DNA from 3 places in the Alteromonas sp. S167 genome. Region 2 is predicted to be linked to each of the others. Evidence: predicted binding sites of a transcription regulator. Region 2 holds the regulator's gene; each other region holds the start of a gene.
The links. The regulator LexA, encoded in region 2, represses DNA repair genes until DNA is damaged. The targets are predictions, from matches to a motif close to TACTGTATNNNNATACAGTA.
Positions count from the first base shown of each region.

Region 1: the regulator LexA is predicted to act here: its motif matches at 1,275-1,294, upstream of recN (DNA repair protein RecN).
Region 3: the regulator LexA is predicted to act here: its motif matches at 1,622-1,641, upstream of V7R35_RS10385 (recombinase RecA).

Region 1 covers NZ_JAZETR010000001.1:677,022-680,223, forward strand. Annotated here, with positions in the region: gene recN (DNA repair protein RecN) at 1-1,236, opposite strand, end outside; gene dps (DNA starvation/stationary phase protection protein Dps) at 1,574-2,083, opposite strand; gene nadK (NAD(+) kinase) at 2,346-3,202, opposite strand, start outside.
Region 2 covers NZ_JAZETR010000003.1:280,174-283,375, reverse strand. Annotated here, with positions in the region: gene V7R35_RS07235 (sensor domain-containing diguanylate cyclase) at 1-929, shown strand, start outside; gene lexA (transcriptional repressor LexA) at 1,023-1,646, shown strand; gene coxB (cytochrome c oxidase subunit II) at 2,229-3,202, shown strand, end outside.
Region 3 covers NZ_JAZETR010000005.1:292,129-295,330, forward strand. Annotated here, with positions in the region: gene V7R35_RS10375 (DUF885 domain-containing protein) at 1-878, shown strand, start outside; gene V7R35_RS10380 (hypothetical protein) at 881-1,408, shown strand; gene V7R35_RS10385 (recombinase RecA) at 1,655-2,365, shown strand; gene V7R35_RS10390 (Y-family DNA polymerase) at 2,368-3,202, shown strand, end outside.

The DNA of each region.
Region 1 (3,202 bases), on a different contig from region 2:
ACCTGTGCTTGAGGGCTTTTTAAGTTCGTCGTACAACACGTCTATGGCCACTTTTGCATGTGGCATATTCATTTGTTGTATTTGCGCTTCAATGTCTTTTGCTAAATTAACTGCTGCGCACGAACGACTTTCAGACAACGCTTTCGTTGCAGCAAGATATTGTGCATGCATATTGTCTACTTCTGACTCAAGGGTGCCCAATAACGTTTCTTGTTCTCCTAGCGCACTAAATTCGCTTGCTAGCATCTGGTGATATTGGAACAAGGCTTCTGGCATTACCGCATGCTTTCTGGCAAGTTCCATGGCTTTGGCATAGCGCGCCTCTACTTGCTGTAGTCGAAGTGGGTCAATTTCTAACTGATCGCAGTAGCTACGAAGCTCACTAGCTGCTTCTTCAACTTGTATAGAGGCTTCGTTTAGAAGGCTTATAATTGGCGTTAAGCTTGCGTCGTGGGCTTCTAGTTCACCTAATCGCTCAATACTATTTTGAATGACTGCTAGCGCATTCCCCTCGTCGTTTTCATACAGGTTGTAAACGCTGGTTTGAGCTTGTTCAAGTAAGCTTTGCCCATTACTTAGGCGCTTGTGTTCTACTTCAAGCTCTTCAAACTCACCCTCTTCAATAGCAAATTCATCTAGTTCTTGTACTTGATAAGTTAATAGCTGAAGTCTGTCTTCTCGTTGTTGAGCTTGTTCTTTTAACGATTGCAGCATACGCTGCTTTTCTTTCCAGTTTGAATATGCGTGTTCAACGCTATCTATTTGACTGGTGTGTTTTGCGTAGGTATCAAGAAGCGAGCGTTGATGGTCTTCTTTCAATAATTGCAGATGCGTATTTTGGCCATGAATAGCCAACAAATATTGACCAAGCCCTTTAAGCTGTTGCAGCGAGGCGGGAACACCATTAATAAAGGCTTTTGAGCGGCCTTCTTTTGACACTACGCGTCGAACAAAGCAGCTATTTTCGTCTTCATCTGATGTAAGTTCATGTTCATCGAGGTATGTTTTCGCAGCCGAATTACCTGAAAGCGAAAAATGCGCGATTATTTCAGCTTTTGCTGCACCTTTTCTTACGGCATTGGCGTCGGCGCGCTCTCCAAGGCACAGACTTAATGCGTCTATTGCAATTGATTTACCAGCACCAGTTTCACCGGTAATGGCCGTTAAACCATTTTCTAGCTGAACAGACAGCTGCTTTACAACGGCAAAATTAGAAATTGATAAATGCGCCAACATAAGTACACCTTCAAAATAAACATGATGATATATACAGTACGTGTAAATATATACAGTATTTTTTGTGTGTAAAGTGAAGATTGAAATTAAAAAGAGTTACAAGCGAGGTGATAGCGTTAAGTTGCTGATATTAAGCGTTTAAAATTTTTTATGCTCAACGTCTGCTGATTAAATTTTTTTCGTTTTAAGCATTAACGCGTTAAACAGTACTGTTCAACACTGTACAGCATTTTCGTTTCGTGTGGTAAAAAGGATTAAGTATTTTCTTAAATGGAAAAATCATAAAAAAGGAGAGGGCAATCCTCTCCTTTTCAACAATTCAAAGACCTTTAAGCATTTATTGCTGTAGTTCACCGTCGCTCGATTCAATGTGTGCACGCACAAACCATTGAAATTGTTCTAAATCAGCTAGCTGGCCTGTAATCATATCCTCAGATACAGCGTCTAGCTCGCCTACTGTTTCAATAGCAGAACGGTGATCGCCATTTACGCCATCATATACCGCATCCAACGCCTTCAGATGGTCCATTACCAAACCTTTACCAATGCTGTAGTCATCCCAGCTTCGGCTCTCTACAATCGCTTTTGGTGTGCCTTTTGGTACGCCACCTAATGTTGCAATACGTTCGGCAATGGTGTCTGTCATATCACGCACCGCATCAACTTGTGGATCTAACATTTCATGTACACCGATGAAATTTGGACCCACTACATTCCAGTGAATGTGTTTCAATGTTAATTGTAAGTCCAGCAATGCAGTTAAACGCTTCTCCAATACCTCAATGGTTTTCGCAGCCGCATCGTTATCCATACCTGGTGCTGTAAATTTGATATTGGTATTACTCATGACATCTCCTGATTATCTAGTGTAAAAGTGTTAAAGCCGCTGTAAACACGACCAAACTCGATATAGAAGATGTTGCAACGCGTGTGCCGACAATACCGTTTTTTATAAGCTCATGAAACGCATGGAAAAAACACGAAAGGTTAAAAAATCGCTATTTTTCAATACGCTAAAGGTGAGTAAAAGGTACAGGGGCATGTAAGAAATGCAGAGCGCTACCGTCTATCGTGGTTTCGATAACAAACGAAGCGCGTTTCAATTTGAATTAATATAATTTACTGCCCCAGCCCAGCTTTTTACGTAACACGTTAAAGTAACTGTATCCCTTAGGGTGAACAAGGTGCAGCTTGTCGGCGCTTTTGTTAATTCTTATTTCATCACCGGGAAGCACTGGAAGGACAATATGGCTGTCGCAGCTCACCTGTAGTGAATCGCTGTTTACTTTAGACACCTTCATCGATACCTGGCTATCGGCATCAACCACAATTGGGCGGCTGCTTAGTGTGTGGGGAAACATAGGTACCAGTGTTAACGCATCTAATTTGGGCATTATTATTGGCCCGCCAGCAGATAGAGAATAAGCCGTGGAGCCTGTTGGCGTAGCAACAATAAGACCGTCGCTACGCTGACTGAAAACAAACTGATCGTCGATGTAAATTTCAAACTCCATCATGTGTGCTACTTTGCCATGATGCAGAACCACTTCGTTCATTGCGGAATTATTACTTTTAAGTTTCTCGTGTCGATACACTTCCACTTCTAGTAAGAAACGCTTTTCTACTACGCAGTCACCGGTGAATATTAGGTCTAATTGTTGAACAATCTCGTCGGGATGAATATCGGTTAGAAAGCCCAGGTTGCCTCGGTTAACACCAACAACGTGAATATCGAAGCGCGCAAGCACGCGTGCTGCTCCCAACATACTTCCGTCGCCACCTACAACAACCGCTAAGTCGGCTTCTTTGCCTATGGTCACTAAGTTGCAGCTTCGAAAGTTGTCTGTTTCGAGTTCTTCTGCAATACATTCTTCTACCAATAATGTACACCCTTTGGCCAGTAGATATTCTGCAAGAATATTTAGACTGTCGTGGGTGGCGGCGTGTTGAGGTTTTCCAATTAAAG
Region 2 (3,202 bases):
GCCAGATGCGAGACGTAGAAACGCAGCCCAAACTCTTTATACATGCAATTTCTGAAATTGTATGGGACAGTAAAAGCTTCACCCAATATGCTGAATATAGAAAGCGTAATTTATATTTTTCGTCGTTTGACAACTTATTTGGACAAGCCATTACGTCGGGCGAGGTCGTTATTAGTAATACCGCTGGAGCACATCCTGCTTCTAAAGGAACGCCACAAGGTCACCCCAGAATTAGTCGGTTCCTTGGTTTACCCATAAAAGTGAAAGACAGAGTAGTGGGTATTATTGGACTTGCGAATAAATTCTCACCATACACCAACGAGGATGCGGAGTTTTTTCAACCTTTATTAGACGCTCTTGCAGGGCTGTTTTATGCCGTAGACCTAGAGCAAGCTCGGGCCGAAGCAGAGGAAAAACTGCGTAAGTTAGCCATGACAGACCCGCTTACGGGGCTATTCAACCGGCGCGCGTTTATTGAGCAATGTGAGGACATGGCGAAAGATCATTGCAGTATTTTTGTTGTACTCATCGATATCGACCACTTTAAAAATGTAAACGATACCTATGGCCACGACGCTGGAGACTGTGCGCTTAAGCAAACCGCCGATATCATCAGCGATGCAATTAACGATGGAGACATTGTTGCACGTCTCGGCGGAGAGGAGTTTGCCATGGTAATTCGTGGTGAATGTGAGCGTGAAGCGAAGAAGCGTTTAGACTCATTGCGAAAGCGTATAGCCGCTACAAAAATGTCTTATAAAAAAGACACACTGCAACTAACGGTAAGCATGGGCGTAACCTTTGTTGACGACGGTTTTAATATGGATTTTAGTGCGCTGCTGTCTTTAGCTGACCAAGCCTTGTATGACGCTAAAGCTAATGGGCGAGACAGAATTGAGTGGGCACCATTCACCAAAAAAGCCGTTTAAGAAAACGGCTTTTTTAGAGAGCGTTACTTAGTTCTTGTTATTTCGTATTAGGTGTATATAATTACAGGAACTGTATGAACAGACAGGTCTTTTATGCGCCCATTAACAGCTCGACAAACCGAAGTTTTAGAACTTATCAAAACCACTATGCAAGAAACGGGAATGCCTCCAACGCGTGCGGAAATTGCCCGTCAGCTTGGTTTTCGTTCTGCTAATGCTGCCGAAGAGCATTTGAAAGCACTTGCTAGAAAAGGTGTTATTGACATTTTGCCGGGCACCTCTAGAGGTATCAAACTCAATATTCCGCTTGAAGATTCTGTAGAAGAAGATGGTTTGCCACTCATTGGCCGAGTGGCCGCTGGTGAGCCTATTCTTGCGCAAGAGCATGTAGAGTCGCATTACAAAGTCGATCCTGCACTGTTTCAGCCACAGGCTGACTTCTTGCTTCGTGTTAACGGCATGAGTATGAAAGATATTGGTATTTTAGATGGTGACTTACTCGCAGTGCATCGCACTACGGACGTTCACAATGGCCAAGTCGTGGTAGCTCGTGTTGATGAAGACGTAACGGTTAAACGCCTTGAAAAACGTGGCAGAGAAGTACTGCTACATGCCGAAAACGAAGAGTTTTCTCCAATTAAAGTGGACTTAGCCTCACAGCCTTTTGCTATCGAAGGTATTGCTGTAGGTGTAATTAGAAATGCAGACTGGATGTAGAGTTTTATCCAACTCAACCAAAAGCGGCCTATTAGCCGCTTTTTTTATACCTAAACTTTTGTTAATGATTGCACTATTGTGAAGCAAGGTTGTTTTTTGACCAAACGGATCAACTGAGTTAAAAAATTTAATACGCCCTCTTTTCCGCCGCGACATTGAAACAAAAATTTCACTTTTTAGCGTTTTATAATAAGTCTCGCCGTTTTAATTCCCTATCCACAATGTTTTAAATTGTTGTATTTAAACGCTTTTATTTAGAGTGAAAAATTATCTTATGTTCAAAATGGTTGTTTGAATCAAGGTTATTTGTTTGCAGCATTTGTGTTTATTTCTGCTATTGGACGGTATAGCTAGCTGAAACCAATGATTAAATTTTAAACACTTCATTAAAAATTTAATAGAAAAGACTAGACGGCAGTGAATAATCGCGCAATTATTAGTCAGGAATTAACAAAATAATAACAATGACTCTAAATTTGTTTTACAAGTTGCAGTTGTGGGTCAACCGTTCGCAAACCATCTGGTAGGGACAGCGCGCAAGAACATTTGGCGTTAATGGTTCTACCATTACGGAGGTGCTGAGTGAAACAACTAACGAACGTCATCGCAAAAGGGGCTGCGGCATTACCCTTTTTGTTATTTTCTCATTTTCTTTCTGCGCAACAGGCTGCTGAAGAAGTCTCTTCATTGAACCTACGGCGAGGAGCAACTGACATTAGCGGGCAAGTGTACGATTTGCATATGCTGATGTTCTTCATTTGCGTTGGTATTGCTGTGGTGGTGTTTGGCGTGATGTTCGCGTCTATGTATCTTCACAGAAAATCCCGCGGCGCTAAGCCCGCTAATTTCCATGAGAACGTAAAAGTGGAAATTGCATGGACAGTTGTGCCTTTCCTTATCCTTATCTTCATGGCGGTGCCAGCGGCCAATACACTGATTGCCATGGAAGACGTGTCTGAAGCGGACATGACGGTATTGGTAACAGGTTCGCAATGGAAGTGGCATTACAAGTACATGGACAGTGACGTTGAATACTATTCTTTACTGGCCACCCAGCGCGAGCAGATAGAAAATAAGTTTGAAAAGACAGATAACTATCTGCTTGAAGTCGATCGCCCCTTAGTTATTCCTACCGGTAAAAAAGTACGATTTCTTATCACGTCTGACGACGTTATCCATTCGTGGTGGGTACCCGATTTCGCAGTGAAAAAAGACGCTAACCCAGGTTTTATTAACGAGGCATGGGCCAAGGTGAATGAGCCAGGTATTTACCGAGGTCAGTGCGCTGAACTTTGCGGTAAAGATCACGGCTATATGCCCGTTGTTGTTATCGCCAAAGAGCCCGCCGCTTTCGAAGCTTGGATGGGAGAACAAGAAGACATTGTTCGCCAAGCAAAAGAGGAAGAGCAGCGCCTACTGTCGATGAACATGTCGATGGATGAGTTAATGAAGGAAGGCGAACGGGTGTACAACACAACATGTGCAGCGTGCCATATGCCAAACGGCGAAGGGCTACCAGGTGTATTTCCAGCGCTTAAAGGCAGCAAAATGGCCCT
Region 3 (3,202 bases), on a different contig from region 2:
AACGCATTCGAAATGAAATGCAGAGCATTGTGGATGAACTTCAGTTTGATGGCGATATTAACGATTTCATCGCCTTTTTACGTGAAGACCCACAGTTTTACGCAACCAGTGCAGAAGAACTGCTAAAAGAGGCATCCTTTATCGCCAAAAAGATGGATGCAAAGCTGCCAGCACTGTTTGAATACCTTCCTAGAACACCTTATGGCGTTGCTCCAGTACCCGACAGTATTGCGCCAAAGTACACCACAGGCCGCTACATTCACCCAAGTCGTGACGACCAGCCGGGGTATTACTGGGTAAATACATACGCGCTTGATAAACGCCCTTTGTATGCCCTACCTGCTTTAACATTACACGAGGCCGTACCGGGTCATCACCTGCAAATTTCACTTGCTGCGGAACTTGAAGACTTACCGATGGTTCGCCGCAACACTTATATTTCAGCGTTCGGTGAAGGATGGGGTCTGTATTCTGAATTTTTAGGTATTGAAGCTGGTATTTACGAAGATCCCTATGACGACTTTGGTCGCCTAAGTTATGAAATGTGGCGAGCATGTCGTCTAGTCGTGGATACCGGTATGCACACCATGGGTTGGAGCCGTCAGCAGGCTGTTAACTATATGATGGAAAACACGGCGCTTTCTGAACACAACGTAAATACAGAGATAGACCGCTATATTTCATGGCCTGCACAAGCGCTATCTTACAAAATAGGTGAAATAAAAATTAAGGCGTTACGCGCCAAGGCTGAAGAAGCACTAGGCGAGCAATTTGACGTGCGCAAGTTTCACCGTGCGGTATTAGAAAACGGCTCGGTACCACTCTTTATATTAGAGCAGCATATTAATAAATTTATAGAAGAACAAAAGGCTCAATAAGCATGGTTGTCGCATTCAGTGTTATTGGAATACTTATTCTAGCGTTAATTTATTTTGTGCTACGCGCACAGAACTTACAAAAAGAACTAGCGCTTTCACGTCATACTAACAAGCAAACCAACAGCAAGATTAATTACGCCTATCACAACTTGGTAATGGTAACAGACGCACTGGAAAAGAGCTTATCTTCACGTATTGAAAGTGCCTACAAAAGCCGCCTTATTAATCAAGAGCAGTACAACGCACTCAGCCCTCTGATGCGCAATTTTTCAACCATAGTAATGACATGCTGTGAAAAAGGCGACTCGCTGGAAGAGTCTTTAAACAAAGTACTGGCAAATGAAGATATTACCCTAGAGGTAATAAAAGAAGTTGTTAAAGCGCTACCTGGTAATATTCGTATGGCGTGGTCAAAAAACACAGCCGACGGTTTTATTGCTTTTTGTCAGGCAGTAACCGCATCGGTAACGGGTACCACTAAATCGAGCAATGTAGAGCAGCCAGAGTCACAAGAGAAAAATAACGCTTAACTTGTCTTGTAAATTTACCTCATAACTTTACCTCATAACTTTACCTCATAACTTTACTTTTTTATAAGCCACGCTTTTTAGCGTGGCTTTTTTCTTTCTACTAAATTTAATCTTTTACCTTCTTAAGCTTTTCATAAAGTTAAAGCCAAATTGCCACTCTCTTGTCTTACTTAGCAGGGTTTTATCTTGAAAAGGAATATTGGCTCACTATAATACTGTATAAAAATACAGTTTATTTTGAATGCCATGACTGAAATATTATCAACATTAAGTAAGCACCCGCATGTCTGGCGGGCGCGAGAGAAGAAAAACAGTGAAGCCAAATTTTCACTCGGCTTTGCTCGCCTTGATAGCGCACTTAATGGCGGAGTAGCTTCGTCGGGGTTAGTGCGTATTTCGTCATTAACAGGTGTTGGCGAGTTGTCTTTGTTTAAGCACGTATTGTGTAAGCATCGCACGCACAAAATGGTGGTGTTTATTAACCCACCAGGACAATTACAAGCGCCATGGTTAGCAAACTTAGGCTTAGATTTACAACAAGTGCTTGTTGTTAATACACCCGCCGATCAGGAATCACTGTGGGCAGCAGAGCAATGCTTAAAAAGTACAGCTTGTCATTGCGTAATATTGTGGAGTAACCGTGTTTGTACAAAAGCGGCCAGACGTTTACAAGTTGCCGCAACGCACAATGATGCGTTGTGTTTACTGTATACATCACCGCAATGCGCCAATGTAAATCAGGAGCATGGCAGTATGCCCCATGCATTGCCCATTACACTCGAACTATCTTTGCAGGCACAGGCATCTACAGTAACAGCTGATGTACGTAAGCAACGGCACGGATGGCCAACAAGCAACATAACAATTTCCCACAACTGGACCCCCGACAATCATGCGATTAAATGGGCTATGGAGCATAACAAGTTGGCGGATCATGCATTACATTCTGTGAACTAGCTATGCTGTGGGCCTACCTTTATTACTATCAGTTAACGCTCGATCAGCATCAGCTAGCTATTACTCAACAGCTAGGTTCATCTGCTGATAAACCCGTTATTGTGTACTGTGAAAAAAATAATGGTATCAAACAGCTAAATGACGATGCTAGGAAAGCAGGCATAGAGGTAGGTCATGGACTAGCGCAAGCGGCAGCATTGTGCCCTAACGTAAATATTATTCCATTCAATGAGAGCACTGAAAGCGATCTATTAATACAGTTAGCGCATCGGCTGTATCCGCTGGCATCAGATATCGTACTAGATAGCCATAACGGTATGGCCATTAGGCTTGATAACTTAACGCACTATTACGGTGGTCATGCTGCGCTATGGAAAACATTAACGCGTGAATTAATGCATGCAAATACGTCTTATCAGTTTGCAACAGCGTGGTCGGTTGAAGCAGCAAAAGTACTAGCGACACATGGCGTTAATACATACTTCGAGCATCATGACGATATTAAGCGCGCGCTTGAAAGTTGCCATTTATCTAAAACGGCACTTGCTCCTAAAGTTGTTGAAGCACTCGCAAGAGTAGGCATTACAAAAGTACACGACCTGCTGGCTATGCCAGTGCATGAATTAGGTCGTCGATTCGACAACAATACCATTATTTACTTAACGGCACTGCGCGGTGAAATATTCCCAAAAGCATCGCTATTTAGACCACAAACCCATTTCGACAACTTTATACAGCTGCCTTTTGATATAGAAAATACACAGCATTTACACCCTTTTATTACTCAGCAGCTAGAACGTCTTTCACATTATCTACGCGCAAGAAATCTATATACCT